3 regions of the Arthrobacter sp. Soc17.1.1.1 genome follow, and region 2 is predicted to be linked to each of the others. Evidence: predicted binding sites of a transcription regulator. Region 2 holds the regulator's gene; each other region holds the start of a gene.
The links. The regulator HrcA, encoded in region 2, represses chaperone genes, less so after heat shock. The targets are predictions, from matches to a motif close to TTNGCACTCGNNNNNNNCGAGTGCNAA.

Region 1 (3,365 bases), 2.0 Mb from region 2:
GTCCACCACGCGTGCGCTGGAGGTGGCGATGCCCCGTTCGGCGAACCCGTCGAGGATGTGCCGGGCCATCAGGTCGGAACTGGACGGTGCTGGGGACGGCGTGAGGCTGCAGATGAGAGCGAACGCGGTCAGGTCCTGCATGGGTACTCCTCCTGGTGGGAACTACGGCCGCAGGGTGCGGACCGGTCGTGGGGGATTCGGCGACGGCCACCGTGCATTGGTGACCGGCGGACCTCACACCTGCAGGACTCCCGGCAGGTCGGTGATCGCGGACACCTCATGATCGGGTGCCGACATCGCGGAAGGATAGGGCGAGCCGTCGCGGTTGAGCCAGGCGGTCCGGAGCCCGGCACGCGCGGCACCCTCGATGTCCCAGGGGTGGACGGCGACGAGCACGACGTCGCCCGCCTCCCGCTGCAGGGCACCGAGGGCATAGGCGTAGGACTCGGGCGCAGGCTTCCAGCGCGGCGCGTCCTCGACCGACAGGACGGCGGAGACCTGGTCCCGGACACCTGCCCGGTCCAGGAGTGCCTCGGCCGTCGCCATCGCGCCGTTCGTCAGCACTGCGACACCGAAGCCGTCGGACGCCAGGGCACGAATACCCTCCACCACGTCCTGGTGCACCGCGAGCCCCTGAAGCGCCGACATGATGTGGGCGACGGCGTCGTCGAGGTCCCGGTCGAGGATCCCGTCCGCGAGGACCGCTCGCAACGACCCCTCGGCGACCTCTTTGAAGGCAGGATTCTGCCCGGTTGCGGTGAGCGCGAAACCATCCCGGAGCACCGAGGTGAACCAGAGCGCGGCCAGCTGCGGAGGCGCACCGATCTCCTCGAACTGCCGGGACAGGGGTTCCATGTCCGACAGGGTGCCGTTGACGTCGAACAGCACCACCGGCAACACCATTACTGGCGGTACCCCTCCACCTGGCTGATGGGACGGGCATCGGCGTCGCTCGGGTCCTCGCCGGCGTCGGCCTTCGCCCGCCGCTGGCGGAGCAGGTCCCAGCACTGGTCGAGGTCCTCCTCCACCTTCCTCAGGCGTGCGGCGTGGTCCTGGTGCGCCTCGGCGGCACCGGCGTCCTGAGGCTGCTCGCGGAGCTCGTGTTCCTCCTGCACGAGTGCCTGGATGCGCTGGAGGATGTCCTGGTTGTCCATGGTGCGTCCCTTCGTCGTCGCCGTCCCGGCGTGCCGGATGATCAGCAGGCTTTCCTTCAGGCTACTGAGGCCGCGGGCGGTTGACCAGCACGATCACCGACGTGCCGGGAGCCGGGGGCACCACAGGGGAATTTGGTGCGGCGCCCGGATGCCCTAAGCTGTTGGAGAACCAATTGCCTGTGTAGCTCAGTCTGGTAGAGCATCCGCTTCACACGCGGAAGGCCCGGGGATCGAGGCCCCGCGCAGGCACGAGGATCAGCTGGAGACAGCACCACAGAAGGCCCGTACCGATTCGTCGGTGCGGGCCTTCTGCGTTGCCGGACCCCACCGGACCGGGTGTTCGTTCTGGGCGAACGCATCGAGGCTTAGCACTCGCAGGGACCGAGTGCTAATATTTTCGTAGTTGAGCGAAGGACGCTCAACCCCAGGAACCCACCTAACGGTGGCATACGCGAAGGAGTTGTTTCCAGTGGCCATGAAGTTCGATCCATTCCGCGAGCTGGACCGCGTTGCCGGCGCCCTCCTCGAGAGCCGTCCCGGACTCCGCCTCATGCCGATGGACCTCTACCGCGAGAAGGACCACTACGTCCTCGCCGCGGATCTCCCGGGCATCGACCCCGGATCGGTCGACATCGACGTGGACGGCCAGCTCCTGACCATCCGTGCGGAGCGCACCCTCCGCAGCGCCGAGGGCGTCAAGTGGCTGACCCGCGAGCGCGAGAGCGGCTCGTTCCTCCGCCAGCTCAGCCTGGGCCAGGGCGTCGACACCGAAGGCATCTCCGCCCGGTACGAGAACGGCGTCCTGAGCGTGATGATCCCCGTCAGCGAGCGCGCCAGGCCGCGCCGGATCGAGGTCGTCAGCGGCGAGGCGTCGACCCCGATCCAGTCGGGCACCGTCCAGGCCGGCACCGTCCAGGGCTCGGCCTCCGGCACCCAGGGCGCCGTCGAGTCCTGACCCCGCCGCGAGTACCCCCGACCGGCACCCCTACCAGCACCCCCGGGCTTCCCGCCCGGGGGTGCTTCGTCGTGAACCCCCTTGCGGGGGTACGCACCGGACACGAAGGATGGGGTCATGGACTTCACACCCAGCAAGGCAATCGTCACAGGCTCCGATTCCGGCATCGGCCGCGCCACGGCCATCGCCCTCGCAGCGGCCGGCTGCGACGTCGGCGTCACCTGGCACTCGGACCAGGACGGCGCCGAGGAGACCGCGCGCCTCGTCCGGGAGAAGGGCGTCCGGTCCGCCGTCGCGCAGCTCGACACCACGGACGCCCCGGCGTGCGGGGACGTCGTCGACCGGCTCGCCCAGGAGCTCGGCGGTCTCGACGTCTTCGTCAACAACGCGGGCGTCAACGGCGGCACCATGTTCATGGAGACCGACTGGGACACCTGGCGCGGCACCATGGGTGCCAACCTCGACGGCGCGTTCGTCTGCATCCAGCGCGCGGCCCGGCACATGATCGACGGCGGCAAGGGCGGGCGCATCATCGCCGTCACCAGCGTCCACCAGGAGCAGCCGCGCGTCGGCTCGGCGGCCTACGACGCCTCGAAGCACGGCCTCGGCGGCCTGATCCGCACCATCGCGCTCGAACTGGCCGACCGCGGCATCACGGCGAATGCTGTCCTGCCCGGGGAGATCAACACCCCCATGAACGCGTCGGCGGACCAGGACCCGCGCACCATGGACCGCCCCGGCATCCCCGTGGGCCGGCCGGGAGCGCCCGAGGAGATCGCCGACGTCGTCGCGTTCCTCGCATCCGGCGCCTCCAGCTACGTCAACGGTGCGTCGTTCGTAGTCGACGGCGGCATGCTCCTGATGGGCCCGCAGGCCGGATCGCACCTCACGAGCGGGGACTGGCGCACCCTCTGATCAGGAAAGTGTGAGGAACACCACAGTCTTCAGCGCACGTTCATGCCGCGTTCAGGAGGGGTGGCTAGCGTGGGAGTCCCGTACCCCTGCGAAAGGCCCGCCATGGACTCCCCCCTCCCCCCGGCCAGTGATGCCGACCTGCAGGACTGGTCGGGCTTCAAGCGCGGCGAGCACGTCACGCTCCAGCACGCGGCGGGGGCGCAGCTCCGCGGCGTCCTGGACATGAGGACCGACGACGCGTCCGTGGTGTGGATCCAGCTGAACGACGGCGGTGGCCGCCGGCTCGTCCACCGGGCCGACGGCTACCGCCTGCGCCGCGGCTGATCCGCGGACGGAACACC
Region 2 (3,365 bases):
ACGACGGCGGTGGAGGAGGGCGCGTCCAGTGCGCCGGCGCCGCGCAACGCCGACATCCGGTCCGCGAGGGAGTCCTCAGCGTCCTCGTGGAGCACGAGCATCCGGTCCACCGATGACGCCCAGCCGGCGAGCCCCGAGGTGTCCAGCACGCCGTGCACCTCGGGGACGAACGAGCGGCGGGACTGCTTGGCGGCCGCGCCGACGAGCGATACCCACTTCTGCCGGCCCTTCTCGGCCTTGTCGCCCCGCCACCGGACGATGCTGCGCTCCGCGTGCCAGGGCACGACGCCGTCGACGCCGAGTTCGGTGGCCGCCTCGACGGCCTGCTCGTCCCGGCCGCCCTTGGCGAGGGCCTGCACGAGCACGAGGCGATGCCGCGGCGCCGGATCCTGTCCCGCCGTCTCGACACGGAGCTCGACCGTGCCCGTCCCGACCGCGGCGATCACGCCACCGAGCCGGTAGCCCGCGCCGTCGGAGACGTCGATGCGCTCGCCCGCGACGAGCCGACGCACGGTGGCGGCATGGCGCCCCTCGTCACCGCCGAGGACGAAGGCTGCGCCGGGCTCGGCCGACCGGACCTGGTCGGCCGGTCCGAAGAAGAGGGGTCGCGTCATGCTCAGCGGTTCCCAAGGCGCTCCCGGAGGCGGGCGAAGACGCCGGAGCCGCTGCTGGCGAGCTGCCCGTCCGTGTACTCCTCGCCGCGCAGTTCCGCGAGCCGGCGCAGGAGCTCCTCCTGCTGGTGGTCGATGTTGCGCGGGGTCTCGACGTTGAGGTGGACGCGGAGATCCCCCCGGCCCTGGCCGCGGAGGTGCGTGACGCCGAGCCCGCGCAGCGTCAGGATCTCCCCCGACTGCGTCCCGGGCTTGATCACGAGCTCCTGGTCGCCGTCGTAGGTGTCCAGGTGCACGCTGGTGCCGAGCGCGGCCGCCGTCATGGGGACGCTGAGGGTCACGTGCAGGTCGTCGCCGTCGCGGAGGAAGGTCGAATCGGTGTTGACGCGGATCTCCACGTAGAGGTCGCCCTGCGGGCCACCGGCGATGCCTGCCTCGCCCTGCCCGGCGAGCTGGATGCGGGTGCCCGTGCCGACGCCGGCGGGGACCTTGATGGTCAGGGTGCGGCGGGCCCGGATGCGGCCCTCGCCGCTGCACTCGTGGCAGGGGCTCGGGATCACGGTGCCGTAGCCCTGGCAGGTGCCGCAGGGCGCGCTCGTCATGACCTGGCCGAGGATGGACCGCACGGCGCGCTGGACCTGACCGGAACCGCCGCAGATGTCGCAGGTGCGCACGGACGTTCCGGGCTGGCAGCAGCTGCCGTCGCAGGTGGGGCACACCTCGGCGGTGTCCACCTCGATCTTCTTGTTGGCGCCGAACACGGCGTCCTTCAGGTCGATCCGCACGTTGATGAGGGCGTCCTGCCCGCGGCGGGTCCTGGTCGGCGCGCCGGCCTGCTGGCCGCCTCCACCGAAGAAGGTCTCGAAGATGTCCTGGAACGCGAACCCGGAGCCCGAGTAGCCGGCGCCGTAGCCGTTGTCCGTGCCGTTCTCGTTGCCCGTGGTGTCGTAGACCCGGCGCTTCTGGGGGTCCGAGAGCACCTCATAGGCGTGCGTGACGCGCTTGAAATCCTCCGCGGCGTCCTCCCCGGTGTTCACGTCGGGGTGGAGCTTGCGCGCCAGCTTGCGGTACGCCTTCTTGATCTCCTCGCCGGTCGCACCCTGCGCCACACCGAGGACCTCATAGTGATTACTCACTCGTGCACATCACTTCCTGTTGGAGACTGCTGTCTGCTGCTCGCCGTTCCCGGCGGAAATTGTCTGGGTGCCCCGGAGGGCACTCGCCTACTCCTCGAGGATCCTCGAGAGGTAGCGGGCGACGGCGCGCACGGCGGCCATCGTCGTCGGGTAGTCCATGCGGGTGGGCCCGAGGACCCCGAGCTTCGCACCGGCGTCCGGTCCGTAGCCCGTTGCGACGACGGAGGCCCCCGACAGGCCGCCGTAAGGGTTCTCGCTCCCGATCCTCACCGAGATGCCGCGGGCGTCGTACTCCATCTCGGACAGGAGCCTCAGCATCACCACCTGCTCCTCGAGCGCCTCGAGGACGGGGCCGATGCTCAGGGGGAAATCGCCGGTGGAACGAGCGAGGTTCGCCGTCCCTGCCAGCAGGATCCGGTCGTCGCGGCCGAGCCCTGCGAGCTGTTCGAGCGCCCTGATGATCGTACCCCCGTGCGCCCTCAGGGCGGGGGGCAGCTGCGACAGGGCGACCCCGAGCTCGGCGGGCAGCGCCGCGAGCTTCATGCCGGACACCGCCGAGAGGATGCGCTGCCTGAGATCCGCGAGCTCGGCCTCCTGGATCGCCGCGGGCGTCCGCACGATGCGCTGCTGCACGGTGCCGTTGCTCGCGATGAGCACCACGAGGATCTGCTGCGGCGCCAGCAGCACGAACTCGATGTGCCGCACCGACGCTCCCCCGACGCGGGGGAACTGCACGACGGCGACCTGGTTGGTCAGCTGCGCGAGCAGCCGCACGGTGCGGTCCATGACGTCGTCGAGGTCCTCCGCGCCCTCCAGGAGTGTCTGGATGGCCTTCTTCTCGGGGGCCGAGAGCGGCTTCACCTCGGAGATGCGGTCGACGAACAGGCGGTAGCCCTTGTCCGTCGGGATGCGGCCCGAGCTGGTGTGGGGGGCCGCGATGAGGCCCTCCTCCTCGAGGACGGCCATGTCGTTGCGGATCGTGGCGGACGAGACGCCCAGCCCGTGGCGGTCGACGAGGGCCTTGGAGCCGACGGGCTCCCGGGAGTGGACGTAGTCCTCGACGATGGCCCGGAGCACCTCCAGGCGTCGTGGTTCACTCATTCCTGTGTCACCTCCGGGTCTGTTCCCTTCCCTCACGAGCGCGGCGGGCGGGTGGTTCCGAGCGGTTAGCACTCGACACGCCCAAGTGCCAAGTCTAGTACGTCCGCAGCGATTGTTAGCATTGGGGACCCGGGCCGCGGCACACCGCCGGAGCCCTTACCGGAAGGGCAGGCTCGGCATGGACTACGGCTGGGGAGCACAGGACATCGCGGCTCCCAGGCGGGTCGCCCTGCCCGACGTCCCGGTCGAGAAGGACATGGTCCTGGAGGACGTGCAGAGCGGTTTCGTCGGTGCTGTGATCCGCGTCGAGAAGTCCGGCGGGCTGCACGTCATGGTGCTCGAGGACCGGCGCGGGAAGAAGCGCACCTTCCGGCTCGGCCACGGCTTCCTCCTCGACGGGGCGCCCGTGCACGTCGTCGCGCCCGTGACACGCGCCGCCCCGGCCTCCACCCGCACCGCCTCCGGTTCCGTCCGGGTCGACGGGGCCCGCGCCCGGACGGCGCGCGCCAGCCGGATC
Region 3 (3,365 bases), 1.5 Mb from region 2:
AGCGCGGCTGCGACGCAGGACGACGAGGCATCAGGTGGTCCGTCGGCATCGTCCGGGGCCACCCAGGACCCGGACGCCGAGGCGACCGACGAGCCCGGCTCGGAGGCGACGTCGACGGCGGGCGCGGACGGGGAGGAACCCGACCTGGCGCAGACGGTCAACGTGCTCAACGGCACAGGGTCTCCCGGGCTGGCCTCGGTGGCCGCGGCCCGTCTGGCGTCCGAGGGCTGGGTGTCGGTGCTCCCCGGCAACTGGGCGGGGGCACCGCTCGACACCTCCGTGGTCTTCTACAACGGCGAGGAGCAGCGCTCCGCCGCCGAGTCGGTGGCGGCAGACCTGGGCATCGACGATCTCGCCGACAGCCCCGGGATCTCGCCGTACATCTCCGTGGTGCTCGGGCCCGAGTTCCAGTAGGTACCCGGCCCGCCCCGTGGGCCGGCCGCCCCCGGTCGGTCAGTCCCGTGGGCCGGCCGGTCCCGGTCAGTCAGTCCCGTGGGCCGGCCGCCCCCGGTCAGTCAGTCCCGTGGGCCGGCCGCCCCCGGTCGGTCGGTCCGTGAGCGGTCGGCCCGGGAGCTCTCAGTCCCTGAGCGGGATGCCGCGTGCGTCCGTCCGGAACGATCCTGATCCGACCAGGATCAGGATGCCTTCGACGAGTCCCCAGATGCCCGCCGCGATGGCGCTGAGCCCGAACGTCAGGAACACCCCGACGGTGGACATGAGGACCAGGACGACACCGATCGTGGTGTAGCCGAGGTAGAACCTGTGGATGCCGAGGGAGCCCAGCAGGATCCCGAGGACTCCGGCGACCACGCGCGACTTCTGGGGCGCGTACGGCTGGCCGTACTGCCCCTGCGGGTAGCCGCCCTGGTTGTACCCGGCCTGGTTGTACCCGGCCTGGTTGTACCCGGCCTGGTTGTACCCGGCCTGTCCGGGGGAGGGCTGTCCCTGGGGCCCCTGCGGGTACCCCTGGATGTAGGGGTTCGAGGCGGGCGACTGGTGCGCGGACGGGTTCTGGGGGGACGGCTGGGCGTACGGGTCGCGGGCCGGTGCCTGGCCGCTGGGCGCGTCCCCCGACGACGGCTGCGCGTACGGGTCCTCGCTCACGGGCGTGTAGGGCCGCGTGACCGGCTCCATCGGCGAAGTGCCGGCGTCGCCCGCCCTCGAACGATCGGGGGACGGGTCCTCCGGGGCGGTCGGGCCCTGCCCCGCTCCGTGCGGGGTGCTTCCCGGAGCGCTGCCGTCCTGCTCCTGCCCGTCGGAGTGCTCGTGCGATGACCCGTCGGGCTGCCTGTCCGAACCGTTTGCTGACGACGACACTGTGTCTCCCCTTCTGCTCGATGTACGCCCAACCTATGCGCTCGATGCTCTCCGCGCTACGCCTCCGGCGCGGCGGTTCCCCGAGGCGCTGCAAGGTCGCCGTCACGGGCCACGGCAGGTTGCACTCAGGTGGTGAGAGTGCTAATTATTGAGTTGGCACTCACGCGCGCAGACTGCTAAATCTGCGGGTGGAGAGGCAGGCAAACCTCTGTGGTGGGGATGGCGCCCGGAACGTGAAAGAGATCGTTCAGGCGTCGTCCGGCCGTCGCGGGCACCGCACACAGGCAGAGCATTCAAGTGCTTCAGATGCAACCGTCCCGAAAGGACCTAAGCCGTTATGGCCAAGATCATTTCTTTTGATGAAGAGGCCCGCCGCGGCCTCGAGCGAGGCCTCAACATCCTCGCTGATGCCGTCAAGGTAACGCTCGGCCCCCGTGGCCGTAACGTGGTGCTCGAGAAGAAGTGGGGCGCCCCCACCATCACGAACGACGGCGTGTCCATCGCCAAGGAGATCGAACTCGACGATCCGTTCGAGAAGATCGGCGCCGAGCTCGTCAAGGAAGTCGCCAAGAAGACGGACGACGTCGCAGGCGACGGCACCACCACCGCCACCGTGCTCGCCCAGGCCCTCGTCAAGGAAGGCCTGCGCAACGTCGCTGCCGGCGCGGACCCGCTGAGCCTGAAGCGCGGCATCGAGAAGGCCGTCAAGGCCGTCACCGACGAGCTGCTCGCCTCCGCCAAGGAGATCGAGACCAAGGAGCAGATCGCTGCCACGGCGTCCATCTCCGCCGGCGACACGCAGATCGGTGACCTGATCGCCGAAGCCCTCGCCAAGGTGGGCAAGGAAGGCGTCATCACCGTCGAGGAGTCGAACACGTTCGGCCTCGAACTCGAACTCACCGAGGGCATGCGCTTCGACAAGGGCTACATCTCGGGCTACTTCGTCACCGACGCCGAGCGCCAGGAGACGGTGCTCGAGGATCCCTACATCCTGATCGTGAACTCGAAGATCAGCAACGTGAAGGACCTCGTCGCGGTCCTCGAGAAGGTCATGCAGTCCGGCAAGCCGCTGCTGATCATCGCCGAGGACATCGAAGGCGAAGCCCTCGCGACCCTCGTGGTCAACAAGATCCGTGGCACCTTCAAGTCCGTCGCCGTGAAGGCTCCGGGCTTCGGTGACCGCCGCAAGGCGCAGCTCGCCGACATCGCCATCCTCACCGGTGGCCAGGTCATCGCCGAGGAAGTGGGCCTCAAGCTCGAGACCGCCACCCTCGACCTGCTCGGTACCGCGCGCAAGGTCGTCGTGACCAAGGACGAGACCACGATCGTCGAGGGAGCCGGCGACGCCGACGCCATCGCCGGTCGCGTGGCCCAGATCCGCGCCGAGATCGAGAACTCCGACTCCGACTACGACCGCGAGAAGCTGCAGGAGCGCCTGGCCAAGCTGGCCGGCGGTGTCGCGGTCATCAAGGCCGGCGCAGCCACGGAGGTCGAGCTCAAGGAGCGCAAGCACCGCATCGAGGACGCCGTCCGCAACGCGAAGGCAGCCGTCGAGGAAGGCATCGTCGCCGGTGGTGGCGTCGCCCTCATCCAGGCCGGTGCCAAGGCATTCGCCAACCTGGAGCTCTCGGGTGACGAGGCCACGGGCGCCAACATCGTCCGCGTCGCCATCGATGCACCGCTGAAGCAGATCGCCTTCAACGCGGGCCTCGAGCCCGGCGTCGTCGTCGACAAGGTCCGCGGCCTGCCCGCAGGTCACGGCCTCAACGCGGCCACCGGCGAGTACGAGGATCTCCTCGCAGCCGGTGTCAACGACCCCGTGAAGGTCACCCGTTCGGCGCTGCAGAACGCGGCCTCGATCGCGGGCCTGTTCCTCACCACCGAGGCCGTCGTGGCCGACAAGCCGGAGAAGGCAGCTCCTGCCGGCGGCGGCGACGACATGGGCGGCATGGGCGGTATGGGCGGCTTCTAGCCCCCCACCGGCTACCCGCCGACGCAGTCCGAGAAGGGCGGCACTCCCCGAAGAGGGGGTGCCGCCCTTCCCTTGT

Region 1: the regulator HrcA is predicted to act here: its motif matches at 1,520-1,546, upstream of V6S67_RS00210 (Hsp20/alpha crystallin family protein).
Region 3: the regulator HrcA is predicted to act here: its motif matches at 1,471-1,497, upstream of groL (chaperonin GroEL).

The regions. Positions count from the first base shown of each region.
Region 1 covers NZ_JBAJII010000001.1:41,192-44,556, reverse strand. Annotated here, with positions in the region: gene V6S67_RS00230 (flavodoxin family protein) at 1-141, opposite strand, end outside; gene V6S67_RS00225 (haloacid dehalogenase type II) at 235-903, opposite strand; gene V6S67_RS00220 (DUF2630 family protein) at 903-1,154, opposite strand; tRNA gene V6S67_RS00215 (tRNA-Val) at 1,330-1,403, shown strand; gene V6S67_RS00210 (Hsp20/alpha crystallin family protein) at 1,630-2,109, shown strand; gene V6S67_RS00205 (SDR family oxidoreductase) at 2,227-3,024, shown strand; gene V6S67_RS00200 (hypothetical protein) at 3,127-3,348, shown strand.
Region 2 covers NZ_JBAJII010000001.1:2,036,589-2,039,953, forward strand. Annotated here, with positions in the region: gene V6S67_RS09375 (16S rRNA (uracil(1498)-N(3))-methyltransferase) at 1-614, opposite strand, end outside; gene dnaJ (molecular chaperone DnaJ) at 617-1,747, opposite strand; gene hrcA (heat-inducible transcriptional repressor HrcA) at 1,835-2,848, opposite strand; gene V6S67_RS09390 (DUF3097 family protein) at 3,027-3,365, shown strand, end outside.
Region 3 covers NZ_JBAJII010000001.1:558,411-561,775, forward strand. Annotated here, with positions in the region: gene V6S67_RS02635 (LytR C-terminal domain-containing protein) at 1-414, shown strand, start outside; gene V6S67_RS02640 (TM2 domain-containing protein) at 577-1,317, opposite strand; gene groL (chaperonin GroEL) at 1,655-3,289, shown strand.